Regions from separate parts of the Arthrobacter sp. THG-b23 genome, predicted to be linked through region 1. Evidence: predicted binding sites of a transcription regulator. Region 1 holds the regulator's gene; each other region holds the start of a gene.
The links. Region 1 encodes LexA, which represses DNA repair genes until DNA is damaged. Its sites were predicted from a motif close to TCGAACANNTGTTCGA; they were not measured.
Positions count from the first base shown of each region.

Region 1 (4,208 bases):
GTTCCGCATCCTGCTCCGGCCGGCGCGACGGCTTCCGGCGCATCGGGCGCACTGGGCAAGGAGGTCGTGCGCCTGCGCGAGTGGGCACAGGAGACCGAAACCGGCGATCGGGACGAACTGGTGCCCGGTGTCAGCGACCGGGCGTGGCGCCAGGTCTCCGTCGGGTCGATGGAATGCCTGGGCGCCCAAAAATGTCCCCTGGCGGCCGAGTGCTTCAGCGAACTGGCACGGGGCCACGCGGCAGAGGCAGACATCGTGATCACCAATCACGCCATGCTGGCCATCAACGCCTTCGAGGGCGTGGCCGTGCTCCCGGACTACGACGTGGTGGTCATCGACGAGGCCCATGAACTGCAGGACCGCGTCACCAGCGCCGTCGCGGGGCAACTCTCCGCTGCCATGGTCCGCACCGCCGCCTCGACGGCGCGCAAGCACACGGGCATCAGCGTAGAACCGCTGAACTCCGCGGCCGACGCCCTGGAGGACGTCCTGCAGTCGCTGCCGACCGGGCTGTTGGCGGCCGGCCTCCGCGAGGAGCATGAGTTGGTTCTCACGCAACTGCGGGAAGCCGCCCGTACAGCGCTTTCCGATTCCAAGCCGGAGGGTGCGGGGGCAGCGGACGGCGGGCGGCAGATGGCGCGGTCGCGGCTCTCTGCCGTGCTGGAGTTGGCCGAACGGCTGCTGTCCGCGCCCGACTCCCGGGAGGTCATCTGGGCGACCCGTCCCAGTACTTATGGCGAGACCGGGGACTACGCCGCCAACGACGACCAGCCGGCGACGCTGAACATAGCGCCGCTCTCCGTGGCGTCCCGGCTGCGCGAAGGTCTGTTCGACGAACACACGGTGGTGCTCACCTCGGCAACATTGTCCGTCGGGGGAACCTTCGACGCGGTAGCCGGGTCACTCGGACTGCTGGGAGCCGGTGCGCCGGCCTATTCCAGCGTTGATGTGGGCAGTCCCTTCGATTACCCTCGGCAGGGCGTGCTGTACGTGGCGTCACATCTGCCCAAACCGGGCCGGGGCACCAGCCCCGAGCAGCTTGATGAACTCGAGGAGCTCCTGCTGGCCTCGCGCGGCGGCGCCCTGGGCCTGTTTTCCTCACGGCGTGCGGCAGAAGAAGCTGCAGCGGAAATGCGCGAGCGAACCGACCTGACCATTCTGTGCCAGGGAGAATCATCGATGGCGGCGCTGGTCCGCCAATTCGCCGAGGAACCGGACGCATGCCTGTTTGGCACCATGACGCTCTGGCAGGGCGTCGACGTTCCCGGTGCAGCGTGCCGGCTCGTGGTCATCGACCGGATTCCGTTCCCCCGGCCGGACGACCCGCTCACGACTGCCCGAACCCGGTCCGTGGCGCAGGCCGGGGGAAACGGTTTCATGACGGTTTCGGCGACCCATGCGGCCGTGCGGCTGGCGCAGGGGGCAGGCAGGCTGATCCGCGCCTCCAACGACCGGGGAGTAGTGGCCGTGTTGGACTCGCGGCTGGCGACAGCACGATACGGGGGCTTCCTGCGCAGCGCCCTGCCGCCGTTCTGGAGCACCAAGGACGGCGCCATGGCACGTCAGATCCTGGAGAGGCTGGCTGCAGCCGCTGCCTGAACGGGCTGGGGCAGCAGCCACGCCGGAGCGGTCGCCCGCGCGCAAACCGGGAACGGGCAACGGCCCCGGTGACCGGCAGAGGGGCTGAGGAGCCTGCGGCGGGTCAGAGGGCCCGCATCACCGAGACAACCTTGCCCATGATGGTTGCGTGGTCTCCCAGAATCGGTTCGTACTGGGTGTTCTGCGGCAGCAGCCAGGTGTGACCGTCGCGCTGCCGGAAGGTCTTGACCGTTGCTTCGTCGTCGAGCAGCGCCGCCACGATGTCGCCGTTCTCGGCCGTGTGCTGCTGGCGCACCACGACCCAGTCGCCGTCACAGATAGCCGCATCGATCATCGAATCGCCCGAAACCCTGAGCATGAACAACTCGCCGTGTCCCACCAGTTGGCGCGGCAGGGGCATGACGTCCTCGACCGCCTGGTCAGCCAGGATAGGACCGCCTGCCGCGATCCGACCCACCAGCGGCACCATCGCCGTGTCGGACGAAGTGGTCAGTTCAGATACTGCAACGCCGCTGGAGCTGCGCAGCTGCTGCGGTTCATCGACTCCGACGATTTCCACGCCCCCGTGCTCGAGGGTCAGCGGAGTCAGGATTTCCATCGCACGGGGACGCTTGGGGTCGCGCCTGATGTAGCCCATCTTCTCGAGTTGCGCCAGCTGGTGCGTGACGCTGGACAGGCTCGCCAAACCGACGGTGTCACCGATTTCGCGCATCGACGGAGGGTATCCGTGGGACATGACGGAGCGCTGGATCGTCTCCAGGATCTTCTTCTGCCGCGGCGTCAGGCTGCGTCCCACCTTGACGGGTCGGCCGCGTCGCCTGGCTCCGGCAGTGGTGGTGCTCTCTTCGGACATATCCGGCCCCGGTCTCCCCGTAGTGGTCCATGCGCCGGCGCTGCGGTAGCGGAACCGCGCATGGGTTGTTGTCTGGCTGTTTTGTCGGTGGCGGCTGGTGCACTGCTCTTACCGCCGCTTGACGCTTACAACGCTAGGCGAGGCGGTGGTGAATTTCAAACATTTGTTCGACTGAGTCTCGACAATATTCGATCACCAGTGCTAAAACTATAGAAGACGCATTCGAAGATACGTTCGAATGCGGTTGCCAAACGATCGAAACCAGCAGAAATAGATCGAAAATCGGAAAGGTGACACCATGTCCGCCCAGCTCGCACCGCAGCCCGCCGGCGTCCGTACCAGCACCAACCTCCGGCTGACCCGCCGAGGCCGCTTGTTGCTGATTGGTCTGCCGCTGATGCTCGCCGCGGCCGCCGCCCTGACCTTGATCGGTTTCTTCACGGCGCCGGCAATGGCCGCCGCCGGGCAGCTGGGACCGGGGCCGGCGGCAACTGTCACGGTCGGCAGCGGCCAGACGCTGTGGGACGTGGCCGTGCAGTCCGCCCCCGACCGCAACCCTCACGATGTCATTTTCGAGATCGCGCAATTGAACGGACTCCAGGGGGACATCGTCCATGCCGGCCAGCAGTTGCTGGTCCCGTCCGCGCGCTGAGGCAGCCGTAATATGAGCTGCTTCGGCCCGCCCGATTCCTGCCCCGGGCGGGCCGAAGCTTAAACTGGACCAGTGAGTGAGCAGTTAGAACGCCTGAACCGCCTGCCGTTGCGGGACAATCTCCGGGGCTTGGAGCCCTATGGTGCGCCCCAGTTGGAGGTTCCCGTCCTCCTGAATGTCAACGAAAACACCCACGGCCTGCCCGACGCAGTCCGTCAGGCCATCGTCTCGGCCGTTAGCGACGCGGCCGCGGGTTTGAACCGGTATCCGGATCGCGAGTTCACGAAGCTGAGAACGGCACTGGCCCGCTACTTGGGGCACGGCCTCACCGCAGCGAACATCTGGGCTGCCAACGGATCGAACGAAGTCCTGCAGCAAATCCTCCAGGCCTTCGGTGGCCCCGGCCGTACCCTGCTGAGCTTCCCGCCCACCTATTCGATGTACCCGCTGCTGGCCAGCGGGACGGACACGGAGTATGTGGCTGTTCCGCGGGGGGCAGACTTCACGTTGTCGCCGGACGCTGCCGCCGCTGCCGTGGCCGACTCCGCCGCAAACGTCGTCGTCCTTTGTTCGCCCAACAACCCGACGGGAACCGCCCTGGGCCTCGACGTCGTGGAGGCCGTTTATGAAGCAGGGGAGGCCTCCCAGGCCATCGTGATCGTGGACGAGGCCTACGCCGAGTTCGCCCACGCCGGGAGGCCGAGCGCGCTGACTCTGTTGCCGGGGCGGGAGCGACTCATTATCTCCCGCACCATGAGCAAGGCCTTCGCCCTGGCGGGCGCCAGAGTAGGGTACCTCGCCGCCGCTCCGCAGATTACCGACGCGCTGCGGCTGGTCCGCTTGCCTTACCACCTCTCCGCGGTGACGCAGGCAACGGCCCTGGCCGCGTTGGAACACGCTGATGCCCTGCTGGCCAATGTAGAGGACATCAAGGCGCAGCGGGACCGCATCGTCGACGGGCTGGCCGGACTGGGGCTTGAACCGGCGCCGTCCGACTCAAACTTTGTATTTTTCGGCGGGCTGGAGGACCCCCGCTCCGTGTGGCAGGGACTCCTGGAAGCCGGGGTGCTGATCCGCGACGTCGGGATCCCCGGCCATTTACGG
Region 1 covers NZ_JBNHGM010000012.1:30,392-34,599, reverse strand. The annotation lists gene AC5RVD_RS16310 (ATP-dependent DNA helicase) at 1-1,599, shown strand, start outside; gene lexA (transcriptional repressor LexA) at 1,703-2,452, opposite strand; gene AC5RVD_RS16300 (LysM peptidoglycan-binding domain-containing protein) at 2,751-3,104, shown strand; gene AC5RVD_RS16295 (histidinol-phosphate transaminase) at 3,177-4,208, shown strand, end outside.

Region 2 (4,208 bases), on a different contig from region 1:
GGCGGTTGACGGCGTCAACGTTAATCTGACGGGTCTCAGCGGTTACGCGGGCATGACTACCGTTGGCTTCGACAGCCAAAACGGTCGGGCCGCCGGCACCCTTGAATCCTTCACCATGAGCCCCGATGGCACACTCATGGGATCCTTCAGCAACGGGGACCAGGCTGTCGTCGGCCGAGTTGCACTGGCCAACTTCACCAACCCGGGGGGCCTCGAAAAGGCGGGTTCGTCGTCGTACCGTGCAACCGCCAACTCCGGCCAGGTCGAGCTGGGTACCGCCGGCACTGGCGGCCTTGGCACGCTGGCCGGTGGCTCGCTGGAAATGTCCAACGTGGACCTGTCGCAGGAATTCACCAACCTGATCGTCGCGCAGCGCGGCTTCCAGGCCAACGCCCGCATCATCACCACCTCAGATGAAGTGCTGCAGGAACTGACTAACCTGAAGCGCTAAAATTTCTGAACTTTTACTCTGTCTCCTAACAGAACATAGGAAAATAGCCCCGGTCCGACATACGTTCGGACCGGGTCTATCTCCTATTTGTGACCTGCATTACACTCGCCCCAGTACCAAGGGGGGGTACAGGTTCATGTCGAGGACACGCATCGAATATGGCGGCGGGTGGGATCCGATCGTCGTCGAGCAGGAGTTCGGCGTGCCTCCGCTGGACATCCCGCCCGTCCTCTCGCCGGTGCTCACCGTGGACGGACTGGAGTGGGGGCTGCTGCGGCTCCGCTAGTGGTTGTGGCCGTGGTCTCTGCGGGCACCGGTGTATTTCGGCCACAGGAGCTGCGGACTCTTGTTGAAGTGCAGTCAGCCCAATCGAGTCGAGGCAAGGTATGCGTAAGAGGCAGCACATCGCTGTATATATGTCCATGGCGATCTTTGCACTGTTGGCGGCGCTATACGCCGCGCTCGTTTTGGATTCGAGTCAAGCCGTTCCTAGAACAGCTATCCTTCTGTGCGCTGTTGTATTGCTCGCGACTGCAGTTTGGGGATATGTGATGAATGTTCGACGAAGGTGACGCTCCAGGCATCCATCGCCGTTGCCCAAACCCCTACCTCTTCAAGCAAGCCATCCAGAACTGCGCCATCGGCTGGGTCAAGTTCGGTGCCTGCTACTACAACCCTGACACAGGACGTTTCACCCAGCAGGACACCCTCGACACTCCCCTCGACCCCGCAAGCGCCAACCGCTACGCCTTCGCCACCAACGACCCCGTTAACCTCTCTGACCCCCCTTCGGCTCTACAGTTTCGCTGAAGGTGCCGCGGACTGCGCCACGGGAGCGGGGGTCACCGCTTCCATTGCCCTCGGGTTGGGCACTCTGAACGGGGGTTCGGGGACTGTTATTACCCTCGGAGTTAGTTGCGCGCTGAGCGTTGCTACAGGTATTTTTGCAGATTTAGTCACGGACAACGCAGTAGGCGAAACGAGCATAAAAATGGTCTGAACTATCTTGCTTTTCTCGGAGATTTGGCTCGGATAGGTAACGCCCTTCGTTAGATTGGAGTGCCAATGTTCCCGAAAAGAGGGCAGGTCTGGACTTACCGTGAAAGAGGGCGATTCCTGACTCTCATGATGGGCATACCGCTAGTCCTGATGCTGGTTGCTGGCATCTACTTCATGATTACTGAGTCAAATTGGACACTCATCCTCGTAACCATGCTTGGGCTCATGTTTTTGGCTATGTTCTTATTCGACAGCGAACGCAAGCATCGTGGAGAACCTTGAATTGGGCGCCGAATGCGAACCGGCCCTGGGTTTGAACATGGCCGTCTGGGAACCCTCGCACCTGTAGTGGGAGCCGTCGGAGGGCTGGATATGTGTGGGCATTGGGATCTACACAACTTATGAGGACTCGTGATGAAACCAAGGAGTTGCCGTTATCACTCCCGCCCTCGTACTGATGCTTACGATGCTTGCTCTGGCACTCGCGCAGCCGGAACTAACTCGGCCTCTGACCATCGTCATCCCCGTCGTAGGCGTTGCGGCTACAGTTACCGCATCAGTTCTGGAACGGTCATTGCGGCGGCAGAGCCCGCAGCCCAAGCCCAGCATGGGTCGGAAGGGGGTACGGCTTAGGAGGCTGCGGCTTGTGGTTCTTCTGGCAGCGGCCGCCTTCGTCCTGACGATGGCGGCCCTGGCACTGACCGGGCGGTCGGATCTGCTGCCCCTTCTTCTAATCGCCACGATCGTCGCAGCGGTTGCGGCGGGGGTGACGGCACTCCTCCTGGAGCGCCGGTCGAGGCAGTAACGTGCGGCTCCGGGTGCGGCCGCGGCTGGAACGGGAGTGGGATGAGCGTGACCCTACTCCGGCTGAGCGGAGATGGATCCGAGCTTCTTTTTTATCGGATCAGCCTACGATCTAGCGGGCACCGCCTAAGGGATGGTTCAGAGATTGCAGACCATTTCTTCATCGTCACACCTGAGACCACGTACGACCCTTACCGGGTTCCGCCCCGCGGAGTACCCCCACTTTGCAGCGGCCGCCTGCACCCCGTTCCCAGGCGGCCGTTATTTCTTTGCCGGGAATCAACCTCTGTTCATCAGCTGGTTTAGTGGCGTGGCACTACTCCTACACAATGGGCCCTTTTGGTGGCCGTCGAATGTGTGTACGAATAAAATTGTGGTATGGCTCTTGCACCGTTGGATCGCACCGGGGAGATGGGAACATCCCTGACCCAGGCGTTTGCCCTGCTGCAGGATATCGCTGACCGCTTTCCCGCGGAGTCTGCATCTTTGTGCACCCGGGATCTTGCCAATACGGTAGCGGCGGTCGAGGACGTTTCGAAGCTGGTGGAGTTCCTGCAGGCCGCCGGCGCCCAGGCCGTGGAGCGGGCGGACATCGCCGCCAACGGGGAACACTCCACGGCGCCCGGACCCGGAGTCGGCGCCCAGGCCGTGGAGCGGGCGGACATCGCCGGCAACGGCGAACACTCCACGGCGCCCGGCCCTTGCACAGGCACCAAGGCCGGGGCCGGCGCAGGGGCGGGGGAGTGGGCGGATCCGGCGGCGGCGATCAACACCGGCGTGGACGCCGCGAACCCGGACCTGTGCGGGTCAAAGCCGGCGCAGCGCCGCCGCAAGACGGAGTTCGCCAACAACGCGGAGTATCTGCGCTCACGGTTGGGGATCGGTATTGTCGAGGCGCGGCGCAGGCTGCGGGTCGGCAAGGCGATAACCGCGCCGGCGCGCTTTGACGGGGAACCCGGTGTCCCGGCGCTGCCGGTCCTGGCGGAGGCCATGGCCGGCGGGGAGGTCAGCGGCCACGCAGCGGCCGTGGTCGTTGATTCCCTGGACCGGGCCCGGCACGCCGGTACCCCGGAGGCGTTGCAGGCGATGGAAGCGTCGCTGGTCCGGCAGGCCGTAGAGGCCGATGCCGACACCCTGGTGATGGTCGCCAGGACGTGGGAAACCGCGGTCGACCAGGACGGTGCCGAGCCGACCGAGGAGGAACTGCGGGCCCGGCAGGGCATGTTCTACCGGGGCCGGCGCCGGGGGTTGCACCAGTTCGTCATTAACACCACCGATGCCCAGTACGAAGCACTCGCCACCGTGATGAACAGCGCCGCGAACCCGCGGATCCGCCCCGACGCCATCGAAACCGCCACCAAGGGCGGAAGTGAAGGTGGCACGGCAGGCCCCGCCGGCCCCGGCACCGGCAGCGCGGCAAACACCGACGCAGGCACTGCAGCGGCAGGCACGGATCATGCTGGTGCGGCCGGGACCGGCGTGGCAGACGCTGCATCCGCCATCGACGCTGCCGGCCCGGAAATGATTCCGGCTGAAGGTGCTGTGTCTGCAGGGGCTGATGGCCGCGGGGTGGTGGATCCGGCCGTGGTGGAGGCGATGGATGATGCCACCCGGGCGCAGAAGCTGCTCGCGGGCCTGGTCGGGGCCTGCCGGATCGCGTTGAACACCGGCAGGCTTCCGGACTCGGGCGGGCACCGGACGCAGGTGATCGTTACCACGGGGTATGACCAGCTGGCCGGGCTGCTCTCCGGCGGCGGCAGCGCGGTCTTTAACGGACCGGTGTCGGCCACCACGGTGCGCCGGATGGCCTGCGACGCGGAAATCATGCCGGCCGTCCTCGGGTCCGAGGGCGAAATCCTGGACCTGGGCAGGTCGCAACGGTTCTTCAACCGGGCCATCCGCCGGGCCTTGGTCGTCCGGGACAAGGGGTGTGCCTTCCCGGGGTGCAGCATGC
Region 2 covers NZ_JBNHGM010000004.1:228,192-232,399, reverse strand. The annotation lists gene AC5RVD_RS10020 (flagellar hook protein FlgE) at 1-451, shown strand, start outside; gene AC5RVD_RS10015 (hypothetical protein) at 588-737, shown strand; gene AC5RVD_RS10010 (RHS repeat-associated core domain-containing protein) at 1,007-1,261, shown strand; gene AC5RVD_RS10005 (hypothetical protein) at 2,097-2,255, shown strand; gene AC5RVD_RS10000 (HNH endonuclease signature motif containing protein) at 2,633-4,208, shown strand, end outside.
Region 2: the regulator LexA is predicted to act here: its motif matches at 2,604-2,619, upstream of AC5RVD_RS10000 (HNH endonuclease signature motif containing protein).

Region 3 (4,208 bases), on a different contig from region 1:
ACGGCGAAGGCGGCCCCGTGGGCTTTGCAGAACCCGAAGCTGCCGAAGGACTTCAGCGTGCCCCACACTGCGTCGACCACCTCCGGCGGATAGCCGCGGTCCAGCGAGGCGTTGCGGAAGTATTCCTCCACCGCGGGTTCGGCTTCCTCGTTGCCCAGCAGCCGGCGGAATTCGTCCGCCTTGGCCAGGCCGCAGCCGGTGAATACGTCGAAAGTCCGCAGGACCTGTTCGTGAAAGATCGTGACGCCGTGGGTTTCCTTCAGGACCGGAATCAAATCAGGGTGCGGGAAGCGCTCCGGCGCCCAGCCATGGCGGTGCTCCAGGAACGGCCGGACCATATCCGATTGCATCGGGCCCGGCCGGAACAGCGAAATGTCGATAATCAGGTCGTTGAAGTCCCGCGGGGCCATCTTGCCCACCAGTTCGCGCTGGCCCGGTGATTCGATCTGGAAGCATCCCAGGGTGTGGGTGCTGCGGATCAGCTCGTAGGTCGGTTCGTCGTCCAGCGGGACCCGTTCCAGGTTGATGGTCCCGTCCGCGGCAATGTAGTCGGGTCCGGTTCCCTCCCCGCCCACCGGGTGCCGGCCGGCTGCCGTCACGGCGTCCTTGTCCGGATGGATGCGGGCTATTTCCTTCAGCGCGTAGGCGATGGAACTCTGCATCCGCACGCCCAGCACGTCCAGCTTGAGCATGCCCATGGGGTCCATGTCGTGTTTGTCGAACTGGCTCATCGGCAGCCCCAGCCCGCTTGGCTGGGTAGGGGTGCGGTCCAACAGCGAGGTGTCGCCCAGGATCACCCCGCAGGGGTGCATGGAGATGTGCCGGGGCAACCGGTCCAGCCGTTCGGTCAAATCCACCAGCAGGTCCAGCTGCTGGTTTTGCTCCACCTGCGCGGAAAACGCGCGCAGCTCCGGCTTTTCTGCCATCGCCTCACGGAACTGGCGCGCGGAGAACCGCCACAGCTGTTTGGCGATGCCCGAAATCTCCTCCTCCGGCAGGCCCAGCGCCAAGCCGGCGTCGCGGACCGCCCCGCGGGCACGGTAACCGTTCTGCATGCTCATCAGGGTGACCCGCTGGCTGCCGAAACGGTCGAAGATCTTTTGGTAGACGTTGTGCCGCTCTGAGCTTTCCACATCGATGTCGATGTCCGGCAGGGTGGAACGGTCCTGGGAAAGGAAGCGCTCGAAGATCAGCCCGTGGTCCAGGGGGTTCACGTGGCTGATGTAGAGCAGATAGTTCACCAGGCTTGAGGCGCCCGACCCCCGGGCCGCGGCGCGCACGCCCATTCCGGTGATCATGCGCGACACTTCGGCCACCGTCAGGAAGTAGGAGGCGAAGCCCAGCCGCGAGATGATGCCCAGCTCATGGGCCAGCCGGTCCCGCAGTTCCTTCTCGGCCCGTCCGGACATTTCGCCGAACCGTTCGGCGATGCCGGTTTCGCAGCGCTGCACCAGCTCGGCCACGGGATCCCCGTCGATCCCGATGACAGAGGCTTCGGGGACCACCGGGCGCTTGAAGCCCATGTCTTGGTAAGAATCCATGCGGCAGCGGTCGGCCACCGCTTCCGTCGTGGCCAGCAGGCGGATGACGTCCTTGCTTCCGCCGCCGGCTGCCTGCACGATTTCCCGCGCCAGGGCTTGCATCCGGTCGGGGGATTTCAACCAGCCCTGGGCGCTCGGCTGCAGGTCCGGCAGCTTGGACAAGGCTGTCAGTGCCCTCGCCGAGTCCAGCACATCGGCGGTGGCGGCTCCGTCCTCTTCGCAGTAGCGCACGGCATTGGTCAGCACTGCCGGCAGATTCAGCTCCGCGGCCAGGTTAAGCATCCGCACCGCGTGGGCGGTACTGAGGTTCTCCCCCGGGGCACTCAGGTGGGAGACGATTTCCACAACCAGCGACCCGGCCGGCATTCCGCTGCGCCAGCGTCCGGCCAGCCGGCGGGCTTCGGCGTAGCTGCGGCGGCGCAGCGCCTGTCCGACGTCGGAAAAAGGGCCGAGCAGCACCGTCAGGGCAGGTTCGCCGTCCGGAATACCGGCATGCCGGGCGAGTTGATCCACCGTCACGCCGGGCGTCCGGCGGCTGCCGGCACGCCCGCGGGCAGCCGTGCCGGCATGGGCTTCAGAGACCAGGCGGCAGAGCGCATGGTAGCCCCTGCCCTGGTTCCCGCCGTGGGCCAGCACCACAACGCGGCCGGTGTCCCGGCCGCCGCCGTCTTGGACGGCCAGGTCCACGCCGACTATCGGATCCATCCCCGTGGCCAGGCATGCCTTCAGGTGCTTGACCGTCCCGTAGAGGCCGTCCCGGTCGGTGCAGGCCAAGGCGTCGGCTCCGAAGGAAGCGGCCGCTGCGGCCAGTTCCTCCGGCCAGGAGACACCGTAGTGGGCACTGTACGCCGTGGATACGTGCAGGTGGGTGAAGCTCATGGACATTCCAAACAACGGTTGGGGCTCAGGATCGGCATCCGGCGGGCTGCCGGGGCGAACCGGGGGCTGGGAGAAAGGCCGGCGGGAACCGCGGTGCCGTCAGGCGCTCAGCTCCCGGACGGCATCATGGACGCGGATCAGGCGCCAGCGTCCGGTATCCACCTGATGGGAAAGGTCCAGGGTGCGGATCTGCGACCGGCCATTCAGCCGCGCCTGCACCCGCCAGATCTCATGGTCCACCAGCCCTGCGCCCCTGCCCCGTTCCGCACGCAGTTCCTCCGCCCACCAATTGCGGCGTTCGTACCAACGCACCGGTTCCGCGACGATCCGGTAGCTCCTGCCCTGCCAGCGCAGCCGGAGCGGCTGTCCGGCAGGGGAACACACAACGTCAACTGCTTCACTGAAAACACCCATGTCCCAGTCGCCTTTCATCTGGACAACGGGTCGTAATCCCCGGCGAGCGCCCCTGCCAACACGCCCGCCGAAGAACTTGACCCTCTTATTCTATTCGAATATGTATTCGAATCCAAGATCAAGCGTAGGTTCGGGCACTGACAAAATCGGGCCGCCCCACGACGGCTGCCCAGCGTGCCGCAGTACGGCGGCCAAGGAGCCTAGACCTCGTGCTCGGCGAGGTACTTCACGTCGCCGACCAGCTTGTCCCACATCAGCTTGGAGTGTTCCGCCGCCTCGGCGGTCTCGTTGTTGTCCTGCGACAGCGTGAACTCCGTGCCGCCCGGAACTTCCTCCAGCGTCCAGACGAGACGGTGGTAGTTCTCGGGCAGGTCCTCCCGGCCGGACAGCGGGCTGAAGTGCGTGACGACCAGCCGGCGTCCGGGTTCGAACTCCAGCACCTGGCCCTTGTCCTCGTACGCTTCGCCCTCCCACTCACCCCGCCATCGGATGGGCCCGCCGACGCTCCAATCGGTCTGCACGTCGGTGCCGAACATAAATCCCCGGATGGCTTCGGGGTCCGTGATCACCGACCAGACACGGTCCGGCGGCGCCGCAATCGTCGCCGTCGAACTGGCCACGTACTGTCCGGGCATGGTTTCCTCCCCTGGTTCCCGCCTTGGCGGCGCGGGTCCGGCTACTCCATCCCAGCTTCCGGCAGCCGGGGCCGGCGCACAATGGCTGCGGGGACGCCGCTCAGGGAACGATCCCCGCTTCCGGGCCGCCGGACGGCAGTCATGCTGCCTCGTCGATAAGGTCGGGCCCGTTATTGCGCACGTTGTTGACCTTCGAACTGACCCGCCGCGGGACAAGATGCGGTTCGGGCATGGCCTCCAGCAGTTGCCGCACGTCGGCCTCGGATGTTGTTTCCGGATCCAGCCAGTCCGCATAGAGGCCGGGCGGAACGATCAGCGGTGTCCGGTCATGGATATGCCCGAGCGCATCGGCCGCCTGGGTGGTGATGATGGTGCAGGTGCGCAGCCACTTCTCCGGGTGGTCTTCGGGCAGGGCCGGGTCGGGCCAGTTTTCGAACAAGGCCGCGAAAGCCAGCGCCTCTTCGCCTTCGCCGTGCAGGTAGGTCGGGATCTTGCCGTCCTCGGTCTTCTGCCATTCGAAATACCCGTCGGCAACAAGCAATCCGCGCTTCCTGGCCGCCGCCTTGCGGAACGAGGGTTTCTCCGTCACGGTCTCCATCCGCGCGTTGATCAGGCGGGCGCCGGAGCGCGGGTCCTTGGCCCACGGCGGCACGAGGCCCCACCGGGCCACGATGAGTTTCCTGGACACTCCCTCGCCGTCGGCCTGCTTGCGGTCGATGATCAAGGGGACCTCGTCGGT
Region 3 covers NZ_JBNHGM010000011.1:61,694-65,901, forward strand. The annotation lists gene AC5RVD_RS15925 (DNA polymerase III subunit alpha) at 1-2,420, opposite strand, end outside; gene AC5RVD_RS15930 (DUF6504 family protein) at 2,520-2,834, opposite strand; gene AC5RVD_RS15935 (SRPBCC domain-containing protein) at 3,035-3,469, opposite strand; gene AC5RVD_RS15940 (SOS response-associated peptidase) at 3,609-4,208, opposite strand, start outside.
Region 3: the regulator LexA is predicted to act here: its motif matches at 2,929-2,944, upstream of AC5RVD_RS15930 (DUF6504 family protein).

Region 4 (4,208 bases), on a different contig from region 1:
GCGCCGGCGCGCACCGTTTAACGCTGCCGGACCGGTTGGCACTACTGTTTTTTCGTACGGCCGCCACGTCGGGCGGCCCGCTGCCGAACTTTCGAGGAACCGTCACCGTGGTCATGATTGGTGTGCTTGCCCTGCAGGGCGATGTCCGCGAACATCTATCCGTCCTGGAACACAGCGGTGCCCAGGCGGTGCCGGTGCGCCGGCCGCGGGAATTGGACGCCGTGGACGGCCTGGTCATCCCGGGCGGTGAATCCACCACGATTGACAAGCTCACCCGCATTTTCGAGCTGGCCGACCCGCTCAAGAGGCGGATCGAGGCGGGAATGCCGGTCTACGGTTCCTGCGCGGGCATGATCATGCTCGCCCGGGAGATTGCCGATCCGGCCACGGACCTGAAGGGCGAGCCCCAGCAGACGCTGGGCGGCCTGGACATTACGGTGCGGCGAAATGCCTTCGGCCGGCAGCGTGAATCGTTCGAGTCCAACCTGGACTTCCACGGCCTGGAGTTCAGTGCGGCGTCTCCCGGCCAGGACGCGGCGCCGGTACACGCCGTGTTCATCCGGGCGCCGTGGGTGGAACGCGTGGGCAAGGACGTGGAGGTCCTGGCCACCGTCGAGCCGGAGGAGGCCTCCCACACCGATACTTTGCACGGGACAGCTAGAATAGTGGCAGTGCGTTCGCGGCATTTGCTGGCGACATCCTTCCACCCGGAGATTACGGGGGAGCGCCGCATCCACGAACTTTTCATCCGCATCGTCAGAGGAGAGGCGTAAGCATGGCCGGACACTCCAAGTGGGCAACCACCAAGCACAAGAAGGCCGTGATCGACGCCAGGCGTGCCAAGTCGTTCGCGAAGCTGATCAAGAACATCGAAGTGGCGGCCCGCAACGGGGGAGCGGACATGTCCGGCAACCCCGCGCTGGAACTGGCCGTCCAAAAAGCCAAGAAGACCTCGGTCCCCAACGACAACATCGACCGCGCGGTCAAGCGCGGCGCCGGCCTGACCGGCGAAACGGTGGACTACAGCGAAATCATCTACGAGGCCCGCGGGCCGCAGGGCTCAGCCGTGCTGATCGAGTGCCTCACCGACAACAAGAACCGGGCCGCCTCCGAGGTTCGCCTGGCCATCACCCGCAACGGCGGCACCGTTGCCGACCCCGGGTCGGTGTCCTACATGTTCTCCCGCAAGGGCGTGGTGTCCCTGCCCGCGAACGGGCTCACGGAAGACGACCTCCTGATGGCGGTGCTGGAAGCCGGCGCGGAGGAAGTCAAAGTGCAGGGCGACAACTTCGAGGTCCACACCGATCCCACGGACCTTCGCGGCGTCGTGGCCGCACTGGAAGAGGCCGGCATCGAGTACGAAACCGATGAAATCGAGTTCGTCTCCTCGATGGCCGTCGATCTCGACGCGGACGCGGCCCGGAAGTTCATGAAATTGGTGGATGCGCTCGAGGACCTGGACGACGTCCAGAACGTCTACTCCAACGCCGACATCAGCGCGGATGTCCTCGCCGAAATCGAGAACGACTGACACCGGTCCGGCCGGCGGCACCAGCCATGCGCGTGCTGGGAGTGGACCCGGGCCTAACCCGCTGCGGCCTGGGTGTGGTCGACATTGAACCGAACCGCCGCTCCTCGCTGGTCGACGTCGGGGTGGTCGGGACCACCCCGGACATGCCGCTGGAGCTGCGCCTGCTTAAGATCGCCGACGCCATCGACGAATGGCTCGACGCGCACACGCCGGACGTGCTCGCCGTCGAACGCGTTTTCAGCCAGACCAATGTCAGCACGGTGATGGGCACCGCCCAGGCGTCCGGCGTGGTCATAGCGGCGGCAGCACGGCGGGGGATCGCCGTCGCGCTGCACACCCCTACCGAAGTGAAAGCGGCGGTCACCGGCAACGGGCAGGCGGACAAAGCCGCCGTGACCAAGATGGTGACACGGATCCTTCGGCTGGACACCCCGCCGCGACCGGCCGACGCCGCTGACGCCTTGGCGTTGGCAATCACCCATGCCTGGCGCGGCGGGGCAGCGAAACCGGCTGCCGGCGGCGGGATGACGGCGGCCCAGAGGCTCTGGGCGGAGGCCGAAGCAAAGGCCAAGCGGAACCGCCGCTGACCTGTCGCCTGCGGCTGAAGGCAAACGTTGCCGCGGTGTGGCGGTCGCCGGTAATGTCTGCGCTGCCCCGTAAGCTATTCGTAGATATGTTCGGACAATCCGCCCGCCGTGCTGCTGGCGGGCGGACTCCGGGCCGCAGGCCGGAATTGGGAGTTGAGTTCATGATTAGCTCGTTGCGCGGCGTTGTCGCCCACGTGGGATTGCAATCGGCCGTGATCGACGTCAACGGATTCGGCATGCTCGTCCAGGCGACGCCGCAGACCCTGGGCACGCTGTTCGTGGGGCGGGAGGCCGAACTGGCCACCACCATGATTGTCCGCGAAGACGCCATGACGCTGTTCGGCTTCGAGGACGCGGCGCAACGGGAAGTTTTCGAAACCCTCATCTCGGTCAGCGGGGTCGGTCCGAGGCTGGGCCTGGCGGCGCTGTCGGTGCACTCGCCCGAAGCCCTGAGGGTTGCCGCCGCGGAGGGGGACAGCAAGGCGTTCACCAAGGTTCCGGGCATCGGGCCAAAGCTCGCCGGCCGGATCGTGCTGGAGCTGGCCGGGAAGCTGATCCCCACCGGCGAGCAGGCCCCCCGACAGACGGGCGGCTGGAAGGGACAGGTGCAGGAGGCACTGGCGGGCCTGGGCTGGTCGGAGAAGGACGCCGCCGCGGCGGTGGACATCACCGCGGAGGAAAATCCGGAGGCGGCGGCAGCGGGCAATGTGGGCGATTTGCTGCGCCTGACCCTGCGCAGGCTGGGCCAGGACGGTGCCCGGACGGGCTCGGCGCGGCGGACCGCGGGAGTGAACTAGCGTGGCAGAGGATTCCGAGAACAACCGGCTGGTCTCCAACACGTCGGAAACCGAAGAACGCGCGATCGAGTCGGCGCTGCGGCCCAAGAATTTGGACGATTTCGTGGGCCAGGCCAGGGTCCGCCAGCAGCTGTCGCTGGTGCTGGAAGCTTCCCGGATCCGCGAACGCACGGCCGACCACGTCCTGCTGTCCGGCCCGCCCGGGCTGGGCAAGACCACGCTGGCCATGATCATTGCCGCGGAAATGAACGCGCCGCTGCGAATCAGCTCGGGACCGGCGATTCAGCACGCGGGCGACTTGGCGGCGATCCTGTCGTCGCTGACCGAAGGGGAGATCTTCTTCCTGGATGAGATCCACCGGATGTCGCGGCCGGCGGAGGAAATGCTCTACATGGCGATGGAGGACTTCCGGGTGGACATCGTGGTGGGCAAGGGCGCCGGCGCCACCGCCATCCCGCTCGACCTGCCGCCGTTCACCCTCGTCGGGGCCACGACCCGGGCCGGGCTGCTGCCGGGTCCGCTGCGCGACCGTTTCGGCTTCACCGGGCACTTGGAGTTCTACGCCGTCGCGGAGCTTGAACTGGTGCTTCGCCGCTCGGCCATGCTGCTGGATCTCAAGGTGAGTTCGGCGGGCTTCGCCGAGATCGCCGGACGCTCCCGCGGCACTCCGCGCATCGCCAACCGGTTGCTGCGCCGCGTGCGGGACTGGGCCCTCGTGCACAAGATCGAGGAGATCGATGCGCGTGCGGCAGCGGCTGCGCTGGATATGTACGAAGTCGACGAACGGGGACTGGACCGGCTGGACCGGGCGGTGCTGACCGCGCTGATTACCAAGTTCGGCGGAGGACCCGTGGGTTTGTCCACCCTGGCCATAGCCGTCGGCGAGGAAACCGAGACGGTGGAGACGGTGGCCGAGCCCTACCTGGTCCGCGAAGGGCTGCTGGGCCGGACGCCGCGCGGACGGGTCGCCACCGCCGCCGCCTGGCAACACCTGGGGCTGGCGGTGCCGGATCATCTGGCCGCGGGACAGACCGAAGACCTGCTCTCGGAACTGCTGGAGCCGGACACGGATTTCGCCGAAAACTGAAGCTTGACCGTGTAAGGGCCGTCACCGCGTAGAATGGTAGGAACGTGCGGAGTGCGCCGTTCCTCGCGGGACGCGGCAGGCTGCGTACACGGCCCGGATTTTCCTACCGGTCCGCTCCAGACTTTTAGGACGGAACTTTCCTGTGTTCGTAAACCTCTTCACCGGCACCACTCCTCAGCAGCAGTCGGGCGGCATCGACGTGATGA
Region 4 covers NZ_JBNHGM010000011.1:44,762-48,969, reverse strand. The annotation lists gene pdxT (pyridoxal 5'-phosphate synthase glutaminase subunit PdxT) at 114-773, shown strand; gene AC5RVD_RS15870 (YebC/PmpR family DNA-binding transcriptional regulator) at 776-1,531, shown strand; gene ruvC (crossover junction endodeoxyribonuclease RuvC) at 1,558-2,118, shown strand; gene ruvA (Holliday junction branch migration protein RuvA) at 2,280-2,915, shown strand; gene ruvB (Holliday junction branch migration DNA helicase RuvB) at 2,917-4,002, shown strand; gene yajC (preprotein translocase subunit YajC) at 4,145-4,208, shown strand, end outside.
Region 4: the regulator LexA is predicted to act here: its motif matches at 2,197-2,212, upstream of ruvA (Holliday junction branch migration protein RuvA).